DNA from 2 places in the Paenibacillus sp. FSL H8-0259 genome. Region 2 is predicted to be linked to the other one. Evidence: riboswitches for the same ligand, from Rfam matches in the RefSeq annotation. Region 2 holds a riboswitch; the other holds the start of a gene.

Region 1 (6,258 bases), 510 kb from region 2:
CAAGTAGACGGATGCGCATAACGCCAGCAGCGCTTGGTTAGAGCAGATATTCGACGTCGCTTTCTCGCGGCGGATATGCTGCTCACGCGCCTGCAGGGTCAAGACGAAGCCGCGCTTGCCGTTACGGTCAACGGTCTGGCCGACGATCCGGCCCGGCATGCGGCGCATCAGCGGTTCGGCAACCGCAAAGAATCCGCAGGTTGGTCCTCCGAGCGATGCAGCGATACCCAGCGGCTGTGCATCGCCGACTACGATGTCGGCGCCCAGCTTGCCGGGCGTTTCCAGCACGCCGAGTGCAATGGGATTCGCGCTGACCACGAGCAATCCCTTGACGGCGTGGATCAACGGCTCAACCTGGCGCAGATCCTCGATGCCGCCGAAGAAGTTGGGCGACTGGACCAGAACGGCGGCAGTATCGGCATCAATGGCCTCAGCCAGCTTGGCAAGATCGGTAACCCCGTCCTTATAATCGATTTCCACGATTTGCAGGCCCCAGGCATTGGCCGAAGTACGCAGCACCTGGCGGGCTTCCGGATGAACCGTACGGGAGACAATCAGCTTCTTGCGTTTGGTGGCGCCTGCGGCCAGCACGGCTGCTTCGGAGAAGGCCGTTGCACCATCGTACATGCTTGCATTAGCGACCTTCATGCCGGTCAGCTCACAGATATAGGACTGGAATTCGAAGATTGCCTGAAGCTCGCCCTGGCTGATTTCCGGCTGATAAGGGGTATAGGCAGTATAGAATTCCGAACGGGAAATAATATGGTTAATGACAACAGGAATGTGGTGGTCATAGAGGCCGGCGCCAAGGAAGCTGGCATGGGTATCAAAGTCGGCATTCTTGTCAGCCAGACCCTTCATATGGCGCAGCAGCGCATATTCGTCCAGCGGGCCGGACATCGGCATCGTTCCCTGGTAGCGGACAGATTGAGGGATATCAGCGAATAGCTCATCGATGGACTGAATCCCGACAGTCTCCATCATTTCTGCGCGGTCTTGCTCCGTCATAGGCAGATAGCGGTGCTTCATTACGGCTTCACTCCTTGGCTCTTTTTGTAGAACGGGGCTTTGATCACGGCAGCCTTCAGTTGCTTGCCGCGGATCTCCACATACACCTCTGTGCCGATCTCAGTATAGGCAGCATCCAGCAGGGCAAGTCCGAGATTCCGCTTCAGCGTTGGGGATTGAGTACCGGTTGTGACTTCACCGATCTTCACACCGTCGGCATATACAGGATAATGGGAGCGGGGAATCCCGCGGTCGATCATTTCAAGCCCCACAAGGCGGCGCGGGAGACCGGCTTCCTTCTGCTTCAGCAAGGCATCACGGCCGATGAAATCCGCTTTGTCCAGCTTCACGAAGAACTGGACACCCGCTTCGAGCGGCGTAATATCCGCCGAGAGCTCCTGGCCGTACAGCGGCAGCTTGGCTTCGAAGCGGAGCGTGTCGCGTGCGCCGAGTCCGGCAGGGGTCAGGCCATGCGGCGCGCCTGCGGCCAGCAGACCATTCCAGAGTGCAGCCGCTGTGTGGACCGGGGCGTACAGCTCAAAGCCGTCCTCCCCGGTATAGCCGGTGCGGGAGAGCAGTACAGATACGCCGCAGACCTCGGCGTGTTCGATGAAGTGGAAGGGCTTCAGCTCTGCGAGCGGGGCAGAGGTAACTTCGGCCAGAATCGTCTCAGCCAGCGGACCCTGCAGAGCGAGCAGCAGCGTCTCATCAGAGACGTCCTTCAGGCTGACACCGCTGAATTCAGCGGTGAGATGTTCCTGCAGCCACTGGAAGTCCTTGTCGATATTGGAGGCGTTCACGACGAGCATATAGCGCTCATGGCCCAGGCGGTAGACGAGCAGATCATCTACTACGCCGCCGCTCGGATAGAGCATCAGGGTATACTGCGCCGCGCCGTCTGCAAGGCGGCTGACGTCATTTGTGGTCAACTGCTGCAGGAAGGCTTCAGCGCCGCTGCCGTCAACCATGAATTCACCCATATGCGATACATCGAACAGTCCGGCCTGCTGGCGGACCGCTTCATGTTCCTTAACGATGCCAGTAAACTGCACCGGCAGCTCCCAGCCGCCGAAATCAATGCATCTGGACTCCGCATAAGCGGCATAGAGATCATAAAAAGGCGTTCTTCTCAAAGACTCCATCGTGTCACCCCTTAGTCTGTTTACATGCAAAAAAGGACAGGCGAAAGTCCATCAATGCACAACAAACATGCATCAATAGACGTTCGCTCTGTCCTTTGTACCTGAGAGTTACCCTGCTATCATGCCCGCAGGTTTCCCCGTTGGTGATCCGTTTCCTGTTGTCCAGGCTGTGGATGCTCTCCAGAGATGCGTCCGGCAAAGGTCCTTTTGCCTGAGAGATTCACCCATCCCGGGCTTACTCCTTCGGCGCTGCCCCTGAGGGTCAGTCTCTCCCTATGCCATCATTCGCAAACCATATGTTTTTCTACTGACTCCATTAAACCGGGTTTACAAGCACGCTGTCAATCAAAAAACGTCAAAAAGATGACAAATTTAATTTTCCTGTCAGTTATATTGACATTAGGCAAGGTCATAACTTAGGCTATAACTAAATTTAGAACTCCAAATGTGGAAAAGAGGCGGCTTGGAAATGAGTGAAGTGTTGGACAACCTGCTATACAGCGAAGAGCATGAATGGGCACAGCAGGGTGAAGGACGCGTAGTACGTGTGGGAATTACGGATCATGCGCAGCATTTATTGGGCGACATCGTGTTTGTTGAGTTTCCGGAAATCGGCGCAGCCATTACCGCAGGCGACAGCGTAGGCAGCATCGAGTCTGTTAAGACGGTGTCGGAGCTGTATTCACCGGTATCCGGCAAGGTTACCAAGATCAACGACGCACTCGAATCCAGCCCGGAGCTGATCAATGATCAGCCATACGGCGGCGGTTGGATTTTTGAGCTGGAGCTTGACGGTGAGTTTGCCGAGGCAGCTTCCGGCCTACTGGATGCGGCTGCTTATAAGGAATTGGTTGGGGAATAGTTTCAACCGTTTATGTACCCGGATTATTAGAATAGATGACTGAACTGGATTTACGAAAAGATGAACACGGCAGGCTTCTCTTATTACATTAGATGTCACTAATGTGAGAGGTCTGTCTTTTTGCGTTTCTGTATCACTCCGGAAAGCTAAGCAGCCCCGGATAAATGCTTGGCGCCAAGTGCCAAAGGGCGGGGAGCAGAGCCAGACCCGCAACGGCAAAGATAAGGCACAGCAATAGGAACCGGTATCTTTTTCTGGGACGGGTATTGGGTTTGAGCACGAAGTAATACACACCGGCCGAATAAAACGGGAAAAGCACCACGGCAGACATGCCCATACAGACCAGAAAGGTGGATTCCCCGGCAGAGGAAGGGATCATGGCTTCCGGGTCATAGACCGGATTGATCTGCAGAAAGAGAATCACAAATGTCAGATAGGCGAAGAGTAAAAGAAGAGGGAAACAGCGGATGCGTCTATCCTCGGACAAACCGTACAGCATCCACCAGACCCCGAGCCAGGGCAGGGCAAAGACTGCGCCGGCAATAAGGAAGTCAATGCCTATATACATCAGTTTATCGGGTGGATACACATGGGCCAGGTCCCCCCAGAAGTAATCGGAGGAGAAGAACATCATAAATATAGATAATAAACCCGCGAAGAAGGTGATTATTCCCTGGGCAAAAACAATCATGATCAGCGAAACCAGCTGCCGCAGAAAATAGAGAAAACGGGTGGCGTCCGGTGTCGTTCCGTTTGTAGTCTGCATAGCGTTCAATCTCCTTATACTAGCAAATGGTTGCCGTGCCTTCTCATCTGCAGAACTCTGAGCTGATTCGCTTGCGGATTCGCGTTATTCTTCCTCCTGAAGCTGCCGCAGGACAATGAGTTCGACCCGGCGGTTTTTTTGCCGTCCTTCAACGGTAGTGTTATCGTAAGCAGGTCTGGTATCCGCGTAACCGGCATATTGGAAAGTATCGGGGCTAAGCCCCTCGTTATCCAGGAAGAAGCGCAGCACAGAGAGTGCGCGGGCGCCGGATAGCTCCCAGTTATCCGTGTAATCTGAAGCGGCGGTTACCGGGACATTGTCGGTATGGCCTTCGATGCTGATCGTGGCACCAATTCCGCGGAACAGGCCGGATAGCTGACGCAGTGCCGGGAAGGCAGGTGATTTCAGCTCGGCTTTGCCGGCATCGAACAGGAACCGGTCGCTAAGCGTGATGGCAATGCCCTGCGGTTTATCCGCTACAAAGATCTGCTCCCCAAGGTTGTTATCTTCCACGTATTTGGTGATTACACCCATGAGCGCGGCCAGTTTGGCCTCCTGCTCACGAAAAGCGAGCTCACGCGCCGAAGGCTGGTGTTCGGCAGTCTCCCCGTTTTGCCCGGAGGTATCCGTGCCCGTCCCGGTTCCGTTCGAACCATTCTCCTTCACATTGCCCCCGGAAGAAAGACCGCCACCGGTGCTTCCGCCTGCTTCTTGTTCATTCGAGACTGCGGCTCCCGTGTTCCCCTGATTACCATCCAGCACTCCATTTCCGCCTTCAAGCACAGGACTGCCGCTCTTAAAGGTATCAGATAATGAACCGGTAACGATCGCGTATTTTTGCGTATCCAGACTGCTCATGGCGTACAGGATGATGAAAAAAATGAGCAGAAGCGTAATCAGATCCGCATAGGTAATCATCCAGCGGTCCCGGTTCTCCTTACCTCTACTACGTCCCTGGCGGCGGTTTCTTTGTCTCATAGCGGGTCTCCCGGGTTATTATTGCTGCTGCGTCTAGGTGAGGCATCGGGAATAAAGGCGGTCAGTTTTTTGCGGACCAGATGCGGATGATCCCCATTCTGCAGGGACAGGATACCGACAAGTAGCATCTCCATGCTACCCAGTTCGCTTTGGCTGCGGGATTTGATTTTGGAGGCGATGGGTAAAAATATAAGATTAGCACTGGCTACGCCATAGAGCGTTGCTGTAAAAGCTACAGCGATCGAGGCCCCCAGATTAGAGGGATCCGTCAGATTGCTCAGTACCCGTATTAATCCCATTACGGTGCCGATGATGCCCATAGTCGGAGCATAGCCGCCGGCGGCTTCGAAGATTTTGGCATAGCCTTCATACTTCAGTTCCTTGGCGTCCATCTCCAGTTCAAGAATTTGCCGGACCTGATCAGGATCGGTGCCGTCGACAATAAGAAACAGCCCTTCGCGGGTGAAGGTATCCGGATGCTCCTCCGCTCTCTTCTCCAGCGCAAGCACACCCCCGCGCCGAGTGATTGCAGCCATGGAGATCAGCTCCTCGGCCTTCTCCTGGGTGGTGTCGGGATGTCTGCCGAATGCCAGGCGCAGAGCCGCCGGGACGCTGCGTAATCTGGAGGCCGGAAAACTGATGAGTACAGCGGCAAGGGTGCCGCCGAATACGATCAGCGCGGCGTTCAGCTGCAGCAGGCCGGATAAGCTTCCGCCTTCCCAGAGAAAGCCGCCGATCATTGCGGCAATGCCTGCCAGCAGGCCGATAATTGAAGTGATATCCATAAGTTCAAGCTCCTTAAATTTCTATATATTATGGTTTGCATCAATCTGGGCAACGCTGTATAATAGACGGGAACATGTATTCCTATCTTCCATATTTTTCAGTACGGTATGGACAGGCAACTATTAGGGCTACAATTATAATATATTCATATATTTTAGACGATAGAGGGGAGACGGGCAAATGAGTGATATTGTCGTCAGTACAAAGACATTTGAACTGGAGTCCGAGTATACACCCCAGGGCGATCAGCCTCATGCCATAGAAGAATTATTGGACGGCATCCGGCAGGGCAAGAAGCACCAGACGCTGCTGGGAGCGACAGGTACAGGCAAGACCTTTACCATCGCACAAGTGATTTCCAAACTGAACCGCCCGACGCTGGTCATTGCGCACAACAAGACGCTTGCGGCGCAGCTGGCGAGTGAGTTCAAAGAATTTTTCCCGAACAATTCCGTTGACTACTTCGTCAGTTACTACGATTACTACCAGCCTGAGGCGTACATTCCTTCCTCCGATACCTTCATAGAGAAAGATTCCAGCATAAATGAAGAAATTGACAAGCTCCGGCACTCCGCCACCAGTTCGCTGTTCGAACGGCGTGACGTTATTATTGTTGCGAGTGTGTCCTGTATTTATGGCCTCGGTTCGCCACAGGAATACGGAAGTATGCTGTTGACACTGCGGGTAGGGATGGAGAAGCCGCGCAATCAGATTCT
Region 2 (6,258 bases):
AATCTTACATAATTATGAAAAGAGGGATTTACTATGATGATCGTGAGTTTAATACTCGTGGCCTTGGTTGCAATGGAGCATGTGTATATTCTAGTGCTGGAAATGTTCCTGTGGACTACCCCGCGGGCGCAAAAATCGTTCGGCACCACTCCGCAGTTCGCCCGGGAAACGAAATCGCTGGCGGCCAACCAGGGATTATATAACGGCTTTCTGGCGGCCGGTCTAGTCTGGAGCCTGCTGCATCCGAATGATACCTTCAGTGTTCAGCTTCAATTGTTCTTCCTGATCTGCGTTGCGGTTGCAGCCATCTATGGCGGCATCACGGCCAAGAAATCCATTCTATTGGTTCAGGGCCTCCCGGCCTTCATTGCTCTGCTTGCCGTTATTCTGGCGAATCTGTAATTATGTGAATGGCCGCTCTTCCCTCACAGCTTCTGCGCGAACTGGTTCAGCTGCTCGGACATCGTCCGGATCTCCTCAATGAAGCTGGAGATTTCATTCGTTGAAGCAGCCTGCTCCTGCCCGACTGACGCAATCTGATGGATGGATTGGCTGATCTGCTTCATCGCGGCTTGGATCTCCCCCAGGGTATCCCGGATCCGCTGCGCAGACTGCTCGGTTTCCTTCGAGAATTTGCGGATTTCTTTCGCTACAACATCGAATCCCCGCCCCTTCTCTCCTGCGTGGGCAGCCTCAATGGCTGCATTAATCCCGAGCAGATTCGTCTGGTCGGCGACCTTTCTGAGGACAGCCAGCACTTCATCGCTTTTTTTGACACTTTCGGCGGTCGTTTCTGACTGGAGCAGCAGCTTCTGCGAGAAATCGGCAAGCAGCCCCGAGCCCTCTGCCACATGCCCAATCCGGGCGTTAGCCTGATTTAGGGAGACCGAGATCTGATCAGCGATTTCGCGCAGCTCGGTCTGTCTGCGGACCTGGATGCAGACCGCCCCGCAGACGCTTCCATCCTCTCCGTGTACCGGAAGAACCGTACCGACGAATTCATACCCATAGTAGTCCTTAGGGACATTAGCTTTCGAGAATTCATCATTTCTCAGCGCATGATACAGAGGTTCGTCCGCAAGAATTATCTGTCCTGCCCGAATTCCCAGATCAATGGACGTTCCAGGGAAATAAGCGATGAACTTCTCCACATCACAGACAGCAATAGATACATCATAGGGAAAAGCAGCTTTCAGGACCGGTGCCAGGTTCACTATATCTTCAAGGGAGCGGATAATGTTCTTCATGGATGTGGGTTCTCCTTCATTAAATCACTTCATTAAATCGCTTCATTGCACAGTACAGAAATATCTAGATTAAGGTTCGACATTTTTCAATGACTATCCTTTATTCAAAAACTTAATATTTAAAATTTAATCATGTCCTCTTAACTTAAGTCAATGAAGCCCTGCAGGCGCCTTAGTACAATATAACCACAATCAATAATCAATCAGGGGGTTATGCTAATGTCTGCTGCAGTGGCTCGAACCGGGGGAATATCGCTCATTGTAATGGCGGTTGCCGCCGCGCTCTCGTACGGATATGTCCAAGGGAGTCTGGTAGTGGATGGAGATGCCGCTGGTACCTTCGCCAATCTTCAGGCCTCTCCGTCGCTGTTCAGGGCCGGGATTCTGGGCTGGGTACTGATTATGGCCTGTGATGTGGCAGCTGCCTGGGCCTTATATCTGGTGCTGAAGCCTGTGCATCCGGGCCTGTCCCTGCTGGGAGCATGGCTGCGCCTGGCTTATACGGCAGTGTTGGGGGGTGCTGTCTCCAGTCTGATCGTGGTATCACTTCTTACCGGTAACAGGGAGGTTACGCTTTCCGGCTTCACACGAGGGGAGCTGCAGGCGGAGGTCATGCTTAATCTTCATGCTTTTGAAGCGGTATGGTCGGCTGGTTTGATTCTGTTCGGGGGGCATCTGCTGATTATAGGTGTGCTGGCGGTATTTTCGGAGAATATTCCGAAGCCCGTCAGTGTGCTGCTGCTGCTGGCAGGCTTCGGCTATATTATGGTTCATCTGTGCGGCACACTTGTGCCCGGGTATGGAGAATTCCTCCAAATCATCAAATGGGTGTTCATGCTGCCGATGACCGCAGGGGAGCTGGGGCTTGGCATCTGGCTGCTGTTCAAAGTCCCGGCTGCGCGTGTTCGCGCTCAAGCCGCTTCTTAATCCGGCTGAGCGACTCCGGTGTCATCCCGAGATAGCTGGCCAGCTGATGCTGGGGGACGCGGCTGATCAGGCCGGGCCTCCGATGCAGCAGTGCCTTGAGGCGGTCTTCGGGGGATGCCGCAATGAAGGCGGCGAATTCCGCCTGCACCTGTCCGAAATTCTCCTCGATCATCCGGCGTGTCATCAGCTCCAGCTGCGTGTGTCTGGCGTACATTTCCCTCTCGGTATTCAGCGAACCGACAACCAGTACGCAGTCCTCCAGACAAGTCAGGCTGTATTCCGACGAGGCATCCTCTTTATGCGCATTGAAGATAGCGATCGCCTGCTCCTCTGTGTAGAAATTCGAGGTGATGTCGCGGCCTGTGACGTCAACACTATGCTGCCGTACGCATCCTTTTAACACGAAATAGCAATGACCGGGAACCTCCCCCTGCCTAAGCAGCGTGGCTCCCTTGCTGTATTCCTCAACAAGAATCTCCTCCAGAATGGCCTGCTGCTGCTCTTCACTGAGGGAGGTCAGCCGGGTCATATATTGGAGTAATCTATGCTTCATGTTTCGGATTCCTCCTTATAACGCTACTGACAACATGTCAGTAGCGTTTGAACATTCTTGCACTCATGTATTGATTATACTGACATCGGCATCACTTTTCTCCTTCTTGCTCCGCATGGAGTACAGGACGAACAACAGAATGAACCATAGGGGCGTAAACAGCAGCGCCGGACGGGTATCATCTGCGAATAGCATAATGATCAGAATAGCAGCAAACAACGTTAATACCGCATAATTGATAACCGGTGTGAACGGTGCTTTGAATTTGGACGAGGCATGTAAGTCCGGGCGGTTCCTCTTATATTTGATATGACATACGAGCACAACCCCCCACACCCAGATGAAGCAAATGGCACTGATCGTTGTAACGATGCCGAAGGCCTGGCCCGGAATAAGCTTGCTAAGCAGCGCCCCGGCCGATATAACTATTGTAGAAATAAATAAAGAGTTAGCAGGCACATGATTTCGGTTCAGCTTGCCGAGCTGCGGGGAGGCCTGATTCCTTCTGCTCAGATTATACAGAATCCGGCTGGTCGAGAACATCCCGCTGTTGCAGGCGGAAGCCGCTGAGGTTAAGACGACGAAATTGATAATACCCGCTGCAACCGGAATCCCGACCAGGCTGAAGGTCCGCACAAAAGGACTTTCAGCCGCACTGAGCTGGGTCCACGGGTTAATGCACAGCAGGACGAAGAGCGCGCCCACATAGAAGAAGAGAATCCGCAGAGGAATCTTGTTAATCGCCGAGGGGATATTTTTCTCCGGATCTGCTGTTTCTGCGGCTGATACACCCACAAGCTCCACACCGACATAAGCGAACACAACCATCTGGAAGGAAAATAAGAAGCCCTTGACACCGTTCGGGAACACGCCCCCGTGCTCCCAGAGATTGCGGACCGTCACCGATCCCGCATCCGTCTTGAACCCGATGACCAGCAGAATGATTCCCAGGCCAATTAAGGCAAGAATCGTGACGACTTTGATTAGGGCAAACCAGAATTCGAGTTCGCCGAAGCTTTTGACCGTCAGCAGATTGAGTCCTAACAGAATAATCAGGCAGATGACGGCCGGTACCCACTGCGGGATATCGAACCAGTACTGCACATAAACGCCCACTGCAATCACATCCGCCATCGCCGTCATAATCCAGCAGAACCAGTAGGTCCAGCCTGTAATGAACGCAGCCCGCGGCCCCAGATAGTCTTCAGCAATGTCCGTAAAAGATTGATATCCCGCTTTGGAGAGCAGCAGCTCACCCAGCGCCCTCATCACAAAAAACACGGCAATTCCCACGAGTAAATACGTGATCATAATGGACGGCCCGGCCTGCTGAATCGCTCTGCCTGATCCCAGGAATAACCCTGTACCAATCGTGCCGCCGATAGCGATCAGCTGTACATGACGGTTCGCCAAATCTCTCTTTAATTCTGTCTGTGCCATTGCCATTTTCCCCCTTAATGTGTACAACGCTATGCTGCCAAATAACATAAAAAAGAGATTGGATATCATCCAATCTCCCGGTTCATAAGAATATCAAAATAAGCTACCTGCGCCGCTGACCGTAATTAATCAGCATAACAAATACAAATTCCGTACTCTTCTGTCCTTTTGCCTGAGATTGTGAACCCTTCGGCGCTGCGGTCTCCCGCAGTCTCTCCAGAAGCTGCTCCTGCTATAGTGTGATCCATAGCAATCATAGCCCGTGTGATGTATTAAATTGGTGAAGCGTTAATGCATTCTGATATTCTAACATATTACTCGGCATGTGAGTATTGAACAGTGATAAAAGTCTCCCGTGTTTTATATGTCTATATGCGCTCCTATTTGTAGCGGCATAAATGTTGTACGTTTTGCAACTTGGATGCGCAGATACCCGGTTGTTTAGATAGATTGTTGTATGAAATACAAGAATTTCCACGCTAAACCGTATGAAGGAGGAGAAATGCTGCCTTTTGTACAACAATTTTCGATTTAGTCCAATTTAATGAAGCGAATGTTGTATTTTGTACAGGATTTTAGAAAATCACGGGCACGGAGGATGAGTTTGCCGGTAATACCTTGGCTCTGCATTAAAAAAAAGCAGACAGGCAACAGCCCATCCGCTCATTTGATCCAACATTATTACGCTATTTATTTAATGATTACATAATCCAGGCCAACCAGCTTGGCATAGGTTACGATCTGATCTGTAGTCAAGTTGAGCGACACCACGGTATGGTGGCCGCCGCCATTCTCGATCCATGCCTTAATTCCATCCTGGAAGTTAGGCTTCACCTGCCAGAGCACACGGGCCACTGGAAGATTCGGAGCCGGAACCGTCGGCTCGAAGGCAGTAACTTCATTGATCAGCAGCTTGTAATGAGTGCCGAAGTCAGCCATCGATACCACGACGCCTTCGCCAGCCTTGCCGTCGAATACGAGACGGGCCGGATCTTCGCGGTCGCCGATTCCCAGCGGAGACACAAGCACCTTCGGCTTGTTGCTGGCCAGGCTCGGGTCAACCTCAAGCATGTGGGACTGCAGAATCGCTTCCTGTCCGGCAGCCATTTCGTAGGTGTAATCTTCCATGAATCCGGTGTTCAGGTTGTGGCTCATCACCTTCATCAGGCGGTCCAGGGCCGCTGTCTTCCAGTCCCCTTCGCCGGCGAAGCCGTAGCCTTGTGCCATCAGACGCTGAACGGCAAGACCCGGAAGCTGCTTCATGCCGTGCAGGTCTTCGAAGTTCGAAGTGAACGCATTGTAGTTGCCGGCATCCAGGAAGCGTTTGAGGGCAATTTCATAGCTGGCCTGTACCTTCACGCTGGCTTCCCATGCTTCTTTGCTGTATGAACCGTAATCGAAATCATACTGCTCTGCATATTCAGCGAACAGCGCATCAATTTCTTCTTCCTTCACTTCGTTTACATACGCAACCAGGTCGCCGATCCCGAAGTAATCCACGGTCCAGCCGAACTGAATCTGGGCTTCTACCTTGTCGCCTTCGGTAACGCCCACGTTACGCATGTTGTCGCCGAAGCGGGCCACTTTGATGTTGAAGCTTTCGTTATACGCAACGGCAACGTCCATCCATTCGGCAATTTGCTTCTGGACTTCGGCGCGTTCCCAGTACCCTACCACCACTTTGTTCTGTTTCTTCAGGCGGGCATTGATGAACCCGTATTCACGGTCGCCATGGGCAGCCTGGTTCAGGTTCATGAAGTCCATATCCAGTGTAGCCCAAGGAATGCTCTCATTGTACTGTGTAGCCAGGTGCAGAAGCGGCTTCTGCAGCAGCTTCGTGCCGCGGATCCACATTTTGGCCGGGGAGAAGGTATGCATCCAGGTAATCACACCGGCAACCTCGTCACGGTAGTTGACTTCTTTCATGATCGAAGTGATTTTGTCTGCACTGACCGCCAGATCCTGCAGCACCAGCGGATAAGGCAGCACACCGCTGTTATTGAGGGCATCCGTCATCTCCTGTGCATGAGCTTTAACTTCACCGAGGGCTTCTTCTCCGTACAGATGCTGTGATCCTACAACAAACCAGAA

The links. A riboswitch is a leader RNA that binds a small molecule or an ion and turns the genes downstream of it on or off. The one in region 2 is predicted to bind glycine.
Region 1: it holds a riboswitch for glycine, as region 2 does, so the genes downstream of both, gcvT (glycine cleavage system aminomethyltransferase GcvT) here and NSU01_RS34860 (amino acid permease) in region 2, are expected to answer to the same signal.

What each region holds. Positions count from the first base shown of each region.
Region 1 covers NZ_CP150147.1:7,581,809-7,588,066, reverse strand. The annotation lists gene gcvPA (aminomethyl-transferring glycine dehydrogenase subunit GcvPA) at 1-1,029, opposite strand, end outside; gene gcvT (glycine cleavage system aminomethyltransferase GcvT) at 1,029-2,150, opposite strand; glycine riboswitch at 2,340-2,435, opposite strand; gene gcvH (glycine cleavage system protein GcvH) at 2,620-3,012, shown strand; gene NSU01_RS32625 (hypothetical protein) at 3,146-3,778, opposite strand; gene NSU01_RS32620 (flagellar motor protein MotB) at 3,863-4,756, opposite strand; gene NSU01_RS32615 (flagellar motor protein) at 4,753-5,541, opposite strand; gene uvrB (excinuclease ABC subunit UvrB) at 5,723-6,258, shown strand, end outside.
Region 2 covers NZ_CP150147.1:8,096,766-8,103,023, forward strand. The annotation lists gene NSU01_RS34840 (DUF1304 domain-containing protein) at 34-402, shown strand; gene NSU01_RS34845 (methyl-accepting chemotaxis protein) at 426-1,247, opposite strand; gene NSU01_RS34850 (DUF4386 domain-containing protein) at 1,467-2,174, shown strand; gene NSU01_RS34855 (Crp/Fnr family transcriptional regulator) at 2,131-2,727, opposite strand; gene NSU01_RS34860 (amino acid permease) at 2,791-4,167, opposite strand; glycine riboswitch at 4,318-4,397, opposite strand; gene araA (L-arabinose isomerase) at 4,858-6,258, opposite strand, start outside.